DNA from 2 places in the Paenibacillus sp. Lou8.1 genome. Region 2 is predicted to be linked to the other one. Evidence: riboswitches for the same ligand, from Rfam matches in the RefSeq annotation. Region 2 holds a riboswitch; the other holds the start of a gene.

Region 1 (4,216 bases), on a different contig from region 2:
TAAATTGCCAGATAAAGCCGAGCAGCAAGCCGCCAATCATATTGGGCATAAAAAATACAGTTCGCAGTGCATTACGGGTACGCAACGGTTTGGTAAGTGCATAGGCTAGGAAAAAGCCAATCAGGTTCGTCAGAACGACACCACATACGGTAAACCGGACCGTAAACCAGAATGCATTACGAAAATCTGGATCATCCCTAAAAATATGAATGTAATTCCCCAGTCCGAGCCATCGGATATTTTCAGATACTCCATCCCAGTTGGTCATAGAATAATACAGCCCCAGCAGGAACGGAATGACCATAATCAAGACAAAAAACAACACCATCGGTCCTACAAATACGAGTTGCTGCAAAAATTGCGCGGATTTTCTTTGACTCAATGCAATCACTCCTTTGTCGTCGATCATGAAGGATAGCGCGCATAAACCCTTACTGTAATCGCTTATTACCCAAAAATGTATGTTTCGAGTCGTTCGGAAGCAAAAAAAAAGACTGTTCTCCTCCGGCTTACGGAAGGAAAACAGCCTATAACATAAATATTATGAATGTCGATGAATTAGTATTGAGTTCCTGGATAAATCGGGAACTTATCTGTCAACTCGCCAACCGCTTGGCTTGCTTTGGACAATACAGTATCATCTTTCGGGTTTTTAAGGGTTTCAGCAATGATTTTACCGATTTTGACCATAGCCTCTTCATCCATACCACGAGATGTTGCAGCAGGTGTACCAATACGAATTCCGCTTGTTACGAATGGACTGGTCGGGTCAAAAGGAATCGCATTTTTATTAACCGTGATGCCCACCGAATCCAATACATGCTCCGCTTCTTTACCTGTGATATTCAAATTGCGCGTATCCAACAGCATCAGATGGTTATCCGTACCACCGGATACAATGTTAATCCCCTCAGCCAGCAGTGTTTCAGCCAGCACCTGTGCGTTGCGAACTACGTTTTGCGCATAGGTTTTGAACGATGGCTGGAGCGCTTCACCCAAAGCAACCGCTTTAGACGCGATCACATGCATCAGTGGCCCCCCTTGAGTACCAGGGAAAATAGCTTTATCAATCGCTTGCGCCCATGCTTTGCGAGTCAGAATCAGACCCCCACGCGGACCACGCAGCGTTTTGTGTGTTGTTGTTGTTACAAATTGGGCATGCGGAACTGGACTTGGGTGAATTCCCGCTGCCACGAGACCTGCGATATGTGCCATATCCACCATGAACAGAGCGCCTACATCATTGGCAATGGAAGCAAAAGCTTCAAAATCAATAGTACGCGGATATGCACTCGCGCCAGCTACAATCAGACGAGGACGGTGCTTAAAGGCTGCCTTGCGCACTTCATCGTAGTCGATGCGGAAGTTGTCTTCGCGTACACCGTAAGCAGCAAAGTTATACAACAAGCCGGAAGCGTTAACCGGACTTCCGTGTGTTAAATGGCCACCATGCGCCAGATTCATACCCAGTACAGTATCTCCAGGTTTGAGAGCTGCCAGATACACCGCCATGTTGGCTTGTGCTCCAGAGTGAGGCTGCACGTTAGCATGCTCGGCGCCGAACAATTCTTTTGCGCGGTCACGTGCGATGTCTTCAACGATATCTACATGTTCACAGCCACCATAGTAGCGTTTGTTCGGATAACCTTCAGCATATTTATTCGTCAGCACGGAGCCCATGGCTTCCATTACTGCTTCACTGACAATGTTCTCGGATGCGATTAGCTCGATATTGTGGCGTTGTCGTTTCAGTTCAAGTCCCATTGCTTCCATCACTGCCGGGTCACTTTTACGTAGGTGTTCCATCATGATTGATTACTCCCTCTCCATAGTCAATTGTTGGGTATACAAGCAAACGCCTGCTCCTCTGTTGGGTACCTCATCATCAATGCAAAAAAGATTAGTACAAACATGCCGCCATGCCAAATGCTAATCGCAGTTTCCGCCGACTTCTTGCTCCAGACTATACACTGCCCGTTGTCCACCAATAAGTGGAGGACGGGTGAATGCCGCTGTCACACGTGCTTCGCCAATCCAGCGAAGACTTGGGCGAAATGGAACAGCAATGGGTCGCAGATGCATGCCAATCAGCGTTTCGCCGATGTCTATCCCGGCATGGGCCTGCACGTTCGCCGCCAAACACGCGTCACTCATAGAACGATAGGCGACGGTGGCCATAGAGCCTCCTGCTGTACGAACAGGAACAGCTGCAACCTCCATCAGTCCCAATCGCTCCAGCACAGCCCGTTCAACGACCAGCGCTCGGTTCAAATGCTCGCAGCATTGAAACGCCACATCAAAGCCATACTCCCTGCGAACGTACTCTACTCCAGTCAACAGTTGCTGAGCCACATCGAGCGCTCCCGCCGTACCAATCCGACTTCCAGCCACTTCACTTGTGCTAACGCCAATAACCAGCAGGCGGCCAGCCTTGAGACTGGCTGCTTCTGCGATTTCCCGCACGACAGAAGTGGTCTGTGCTTCTAGCGAAATCTCATGATCCAATTGTCCCACTATTGGAACCTCCTTTGGTTGAACAGCCTCTCAGAGACTAGGCACGGTCTCATGCCCCAAGTTCAACACACTCTCTCCTGATCACAATCTGACTATATTATAGCCGATGTTTCAGATTTCGAGCAGAAAAAATGGAAGAACCTTTAAAGGAATCAACTCTCAGCTAACAATCTGGCTCAACTTGTATATGAAAAAAAGAGCAGTCCACACCTATGTGGAATTGCTCTTTTGCCCAGGCGACCGGCCGTATATCCGATGCTCCATCGTGGTTAATCCCACTTTTGTCGCCAGTTACATCGGATTCTCATTTTTCCACCTTATCTTAACGGATTAGCCGCCGAAAATCAACAGATTCCGTACAAAACAGATGAGTAATACCAATTTTATTCGGAAGAAGCCTTTACCTTGTCCAGCAGCTTATGCAGCGCCGTACGGATTTCTGCAGCTGTGACATCGTAGTCTTCTCGCGAACCGCCAAACGGATCTGAAATATCAAAGCCCGGAATCCGTTGGTGTAATTCAATCATTCGTTCACGCTCCTGCGCCGATAGCTCTTGTCCGAGTGAAGCCATCAACTGCTGTGAAGCATATAACCCATCCAACTCCTGTAGATCATTCAACACCGCATCCCGGTTCTCCACATATTCCTTAAGTGTAAATACTTTGCCCGCCGTTTGGGGAAAGCGCTGAATGACGTGCTGTTTATGTCCTTGCGTCAAGGTTAAGATCAGATGCGCCCACCCGGCAAGCCCGTCGCTCAAAGGGGTTGAAGTGATCTGATCGGATATATCGTGATCACGTAGAACCGCCTCTGCATGTCGGGATATCGGCGTGCCTTCCATCGCGGCTACTCCCGCAGAACGCACTTCCAGTTCTAGCCCCTGCTCAGCAGCCAACTTACGCAGCATCCCTTCAGCCATTGGACTGCGACAGGTATTCCCTGTGCATACGAATAAGATATTCTTCAACGTTTTCACCCCCCGTATGTTAAAAAAATATATAAACAGAGGATTACTATAATCCTAATCCTTTACGATAACCCTGCATTTATTTTACACTGTCTACGCTAAAATCAAAACATAAACATAAAGCCGAATGCCAACAAAATGGCACCACCCACTGCTTCTCCATAATCTCCTAGATTGCGGCTGACCTTGCGACCCAGCAGCAGACCCAACATCGCCATTGCCCCCCCGCAAAAACCAAACGCCAGAACGGACAGCACCAAATCACTCTGGAACATACCTAGTGACACTCCTACAGAAAATGAGTCAACGCTCACCCCAAGTGCAAACAGCAAAAGGCCTAAAGGCGAACGATGATCCAATACCTTTACGCCGTCCCCTTTAAAGGAATTATACACCATATGCCCGCCCAAAAGGATGAGTAGACCCCCTGCGAAGTAGGCCGTCACATGACCTAATAAAGAACTCATATAATGGCCTGTGAACATTCCCAGTAATGGCATCAGAATATGAAAAAAGCCAATGACAGTACTGATGCGCAGCACGTCTCGCAGGCGTATCCCCTTCATGCCGATCCCTACGCCCAGCGATAACGCATCCATTCCTAGCGCTACCGCCATGATCAGAATCGTTACAACCTGCCCGGCATGGGCAGAGGCTGCCAGCATACTCCATCCCTCCATTATCCGTCTGTTCTTGTACACGTTATGCGGACAAGGGGCAAATCAGTACAAGCA
Region 2 (4,216 bases):
ACCTCTTTTAGTGCGCTTCTCGCCGTGAGACGAACATCGTTAATTTCAGCATGAGCCCGCTCCGGGTACTGATCCATCAGTTTGCCCGCCAAATCGCTCTTCAGCCCAATGAGTGACAGCTTCTGACCTAAGGTATCGTGCAGATCACGCGCAATTCTTTGCCGTTCCTCCAGCTTAATCAATTCCGATATTTTCTTATTGGCATCCTCCAATTGGACTTGGAGCCGATCGCTTTTGTTGCGATTAAAATTCGTAATCGGAAGGAGAATCACACCGATCAGATTGAGCAGGATAAAAGGAATCTGTTTAATAAAAACGGGATTCTGAGAAACAAAACCGTAATTGATCAATCCAATCGTAATAACCATTAAAATAATATACAGCGTCGTAAATGCAGCCTTACTTTTAATATTACCGATCAGATAGGCGATAAATATGGAAAAATACATATAGCTAAACAGCAGTGTCATGGTAATCGATATGGCAATTTGTACACTGGTCCAAAAGTATATGAGCCAGCCTTTCGAGACAAAAGCCAATACATAACATGCAAAAAACACCAAAATAATAGCAGTACCCAGAATAATATGACTTGTAGATGAAGAGCTAAAGTAGTAAAAGGGCAGGATATAAAAGACGACCCACACATAAGGGCTAAGTCCAGTATTTCTTTGAAAAATCTGATACCATTTTTGCATCCTGCCACCCTCTTCTACTTCACTTGACTTATATCTCTTATCATATCATACCAAGTTTTGTACAACGTTATTTTCTTTCTGTGCTTACAACAGGTGTAGGGATGGGTTTCGTAACTCCAACACGTTTGCTGAGGAGCGGTTTCACTTGTTTAAAGGTCAAAAAGGTTTTCGTATTTTCATCCCAAAGGCGGAACTTCAATGATTGCAGACTGCTACTTACTGTGATCGTGGTCGCTTTTTGAAGTAACGGTGTCGCTTCATGCGCTTTTTCCAAATTATAATTTGGCACTTTGGGGCTCAAATGATGAACGTGATGAAATCCGATATTCCCCGTAATCCATTGCAATACTTTAGGAAGCTTGTAGTAAGAACTGCCTTCTACGGCTGCATTAATATAACTCCACTCTTCATCATGCTCAAAATACGAATCCTCAAATTGATGTTGTACATAGAACAACCAGATGCCCAACATACCGGATACAAAAAAGATAGGTGCCTGTACGAGAAGGAAGGCCTGCCATCCAATAGCCCAGCACAACAGTGCATACAATGCAACGATGGATATATTCGTCACATGAGTGTTCATTTTTTCCTTGCGTTTGGCTGTCTTGATATTAAAGCGATAGGAAATCAAAAAAGTATAGATCGGACCTAGCCCGAACATAACCCAAGGATTTCGATATATGCGATAGGCCAGCCGTGTCCAAGTGGAAGCCTCTGTGTACTCTTCTACCGTAAGCACCCACATGTCACCTGTGCCTCTTTTATCCAGATTACTGCTGGTTGCATGGTGGATCGCGTGACTATTTTTCCATTGATGATAAGGACAGAGCGTAATAATACCTGTAATCGTTCCCACAATGTCGTTCAGCTTGCGGCTTTTGAAGAAGGATTGATGACCACAATCATGAAAAATAATAAACGTCCGTACCACAAACCCCGATGCAACAATGGCAATGGGAAGCGTCAGCCAGTACGAAACCGACAGGCTAAGATAAGCAGCATACCACAATAGGATCAGTGGACCCAAAGTATTGATGAGTTGCAGAACGCTGGATTTCGTGTTTATTTTCTCGTAGGGAGCCATATTTTTTTTCAATTGGGCTAATGGGAGTTGTGTCATACTCATTATGATCCTCCTTTAAAATGACGCCTATACCTTGATCCTGTTAGGCGTACATGTTGATCTAATCTCAGTATAAGGTGAAGACTGTAGACGCTGTAGTCATAAACGTCAGCTCGGGTATATGACATTTGTCATATAGACAAGTAACATAACCCGTTTTCCAAATGTTCGCGGGTTTCTTTTCTGAGGATTATTTGTTAAAATATAAGACATAATAACGCTGTATGTGACTGGCGAAGTCAGTGGAATGAACCACGAGGGAGCATACAAAAAAAGCGTACCGTTCGCCTGGGAGAAGTATTTGCAGAGGATTCGTCTGTCTTGACGACCTTGTGCAAATACTTTTTTTCGTTTACAAGACCATGACACCCTGTTGATAAATCATGCGATAAATTCAGAGGAGGCTCGGACTATGGCTATTATCATGAAATCCAAAGAAGCAGCTGAGCAAGTATATGCAACGATCCGTTCACAGGTAGAAGAAATGAAGCAGCAAGGACACCGTCCCCATCTGGCGACACTATTGGTAGAAGGCGATCCGGCTTCTGCCTACTATGCCCGGACCAAGCAAAAAATAGCGGAGAAGCTGGGCATCTCATTTCATCTTCATACTTTTGATCGTCATGTTAGCGAAACCGAGCTACTGCACCTGATCGGCAGTCTGAACAATGCACCCCATGTACATGGCATTATGCTGGAACTGCCGCTTCCCCAACATCTTTCCGCCTCCGTTATTAAACAATCCATCGCCCCCTACAAGGATATTGATGGGATTACACCTGATAACAAGCTGGCTACCGTAACAGGTGACGCAGGACTATATCCCGCAACACCACAAGCCTGTATCGAGCTGCTCAAGCATTACGGTCACACATTGGCAGGCAAAAATGTCACTCTCGTGGGCATCGGACAGACAGTGGGACTTCCCCTTTTCCACATGTTGCAAAGAGAAAATGCCACCGTTACCGCCTGTCATGCAGGAACACGTGATATTGCAGAGCATCTGAGCCATGCAGACATTGCCTTCGTCGCAGTCGGATGCCCTGATGTGATTACACAGGATATGGTTCATCCCGGTCTGATTTTGGTAGATGCGGGAATTAATGAGACGCTAGAGGGAAAAATAGTGGGGGATGCCGCTTTAGACGTTGGGGAAAAGGTCCATGCCATTTCTCCGGTTCCTGGCGGCGTTGGCACCTTAACAACTGCGATTTTGTATAAAAATCTGCTCAAAGCAATACATCTGCAACACTACTCCAGAGAGGTGGTCTATTCATGAGTGAACTGTCGTGGAATCATTCCATCGGGCATTTTCTAAAAGAGGCTGCAAGTGCAGCGCCTACCCCCGGCGGAGGAAGTGTATCCGCACTGGCTGCGGCACTAGGCGCGGCTATGACCTCCATGACCGCCAACCTTTCACAAGGAGAAAAATATGCGCATATCCATGAACAAATCACGGACGTCATTAGCAGCATGGAAAGATTGTCTGCACATTGTGAGGAACTAATGGTCGCAGACATCCAATCCTTTGAACAGTACATGACCGCGCTGCGTTTGCCCAAGGAAACGGACGAAGAAAAGCGCTATCGTACCCATTCCTTACAGACAGCGGTGATCGCTGCCATTGAGGTACCCATGCGCCTGCTGGAAGTATGCCGGGACGGATTGTCGCAAGCCTACAACATTGTGGAAATGTCCAATAAAAATGTGATTTCGGATCTTGGCCTCGGCGCGATCCTGTTCGAAGCCGCCGCTCAATCTGCCCTGCTTACCGTCGACATTAACCTTGCTTCGCTGAAAGATTTGGATGTCAAATACTGCTATGAGACCAAGACAGCCGCACTCATCCGTGAAATCGGACAGATCAAAGAACAAACCTTGTTGATGGTGCGCAGTCGAATAGCGAATTAGATTGCTCATAACCGTGTTTAACCTGTTCGAACCAACATATTCTGCTTACTCATTAAAAAACAGCCTCCAAATCCATCTCTAATCGTGGGTTTGGAGGTTATTTTATTGAAATTCATACATTTTGGAAAACTTTTCTATATAATCTACGTCTATGGATAGGGGGATACATTGATCAAGAAATGAGGAAAATCGTATGAAAAGACGGGCTCTATTACTCAGTATAATCACGTTATTGCTGCTCAGTCCCAGTGTATGGGCGGCCGGAGATAACTCCACATCCCATATTCGCGCCTATGATTCCGGGAGTCTGATTCAGTCTGATGGAAGCTTGTGGCTGTGGGGTTATAATCAATCCGTACCGACTCGTGTAGAGGGTAAGCCGGACGTTGTAAAAACATTTTCTAATATCATCAACGAGGGCGATCTGGTATTTACCTTACAAGACCACTCTGCTTGGTATGTGCCTAGAAATAATATTGCT

Evidence for each region. A riboswitch is a leader RNA that binds a small molecule or an ion and turns the genes downstream of it on or off. The one in region 2 is predicted to bind ZMP and ZTP.
Region 1: linked by a shared signal. The riboswitch ahead of NLX78_RS12095 (TIGR01440 family protein) and the one ahead of NLX78_RS17840 (bifunctional 5,10-methylenetetrahydrofolate dehydrogenase/5,10-methenyltetrahydrofolate cyclohydrolase) in region 2 are both predicted to bind ZMP and ZTP.

What each region holds. Positions count from the first base shown of each region.
Region 1 covers NZ_JANAVN010000007.1:179,371-183,586, forward strand. Annotated here, with positions in the region: gene NLX78_RS12085 (carbohydrate ABC transporter permease) at 1-382, opposite strand, end outside; gene NLX78_RS12090 (serine hydroxymethyltransferase) at 559-1,809, opposite strand; gene NLX78_RS12095 (TIGR01440 family protein) at 1,930-2,517, opposite strand; ZMP/ZTP riboswitch at 2,738-2,819, opposite strand; gene NLX78_RS12100 (low molecular weight protein arginine phosphatase) at 2,898-3,482, opposite strand; gene NLX78_RS12105 (manganese efflux pump MntP) at 3,587-4,147, opposite strand.
Region 2 covers NZ_JANAVN010000012.1:114,656-118,871, forward strand. Annotated here, with positions in the region: gene NLX78_RS17830 (sensor histidine kinase) at 1-698, opposite strand, end outside; gene desA (Delta(5) desaturase DesA) at 766-1,827, opposite strand; ZMP/ZTP riboswitch at 2,041-2,125, shown strand; gene NLX78_RS17840 (bifunctional 5,10-methylenetetrahydrofolate dehydrogenase/5,10-methenyltetrahydrofolate cyclohydrolase) at 2,237-3,103, shown strand; gene NLX78_RS17845 (cyclodeaminase/cyclohydrolase family protein) at 3,100-3,735, shown strand; gene NLX78_RS17850 (stalk domain-containing protein) at 3,929-4,216, shown strand, end outside.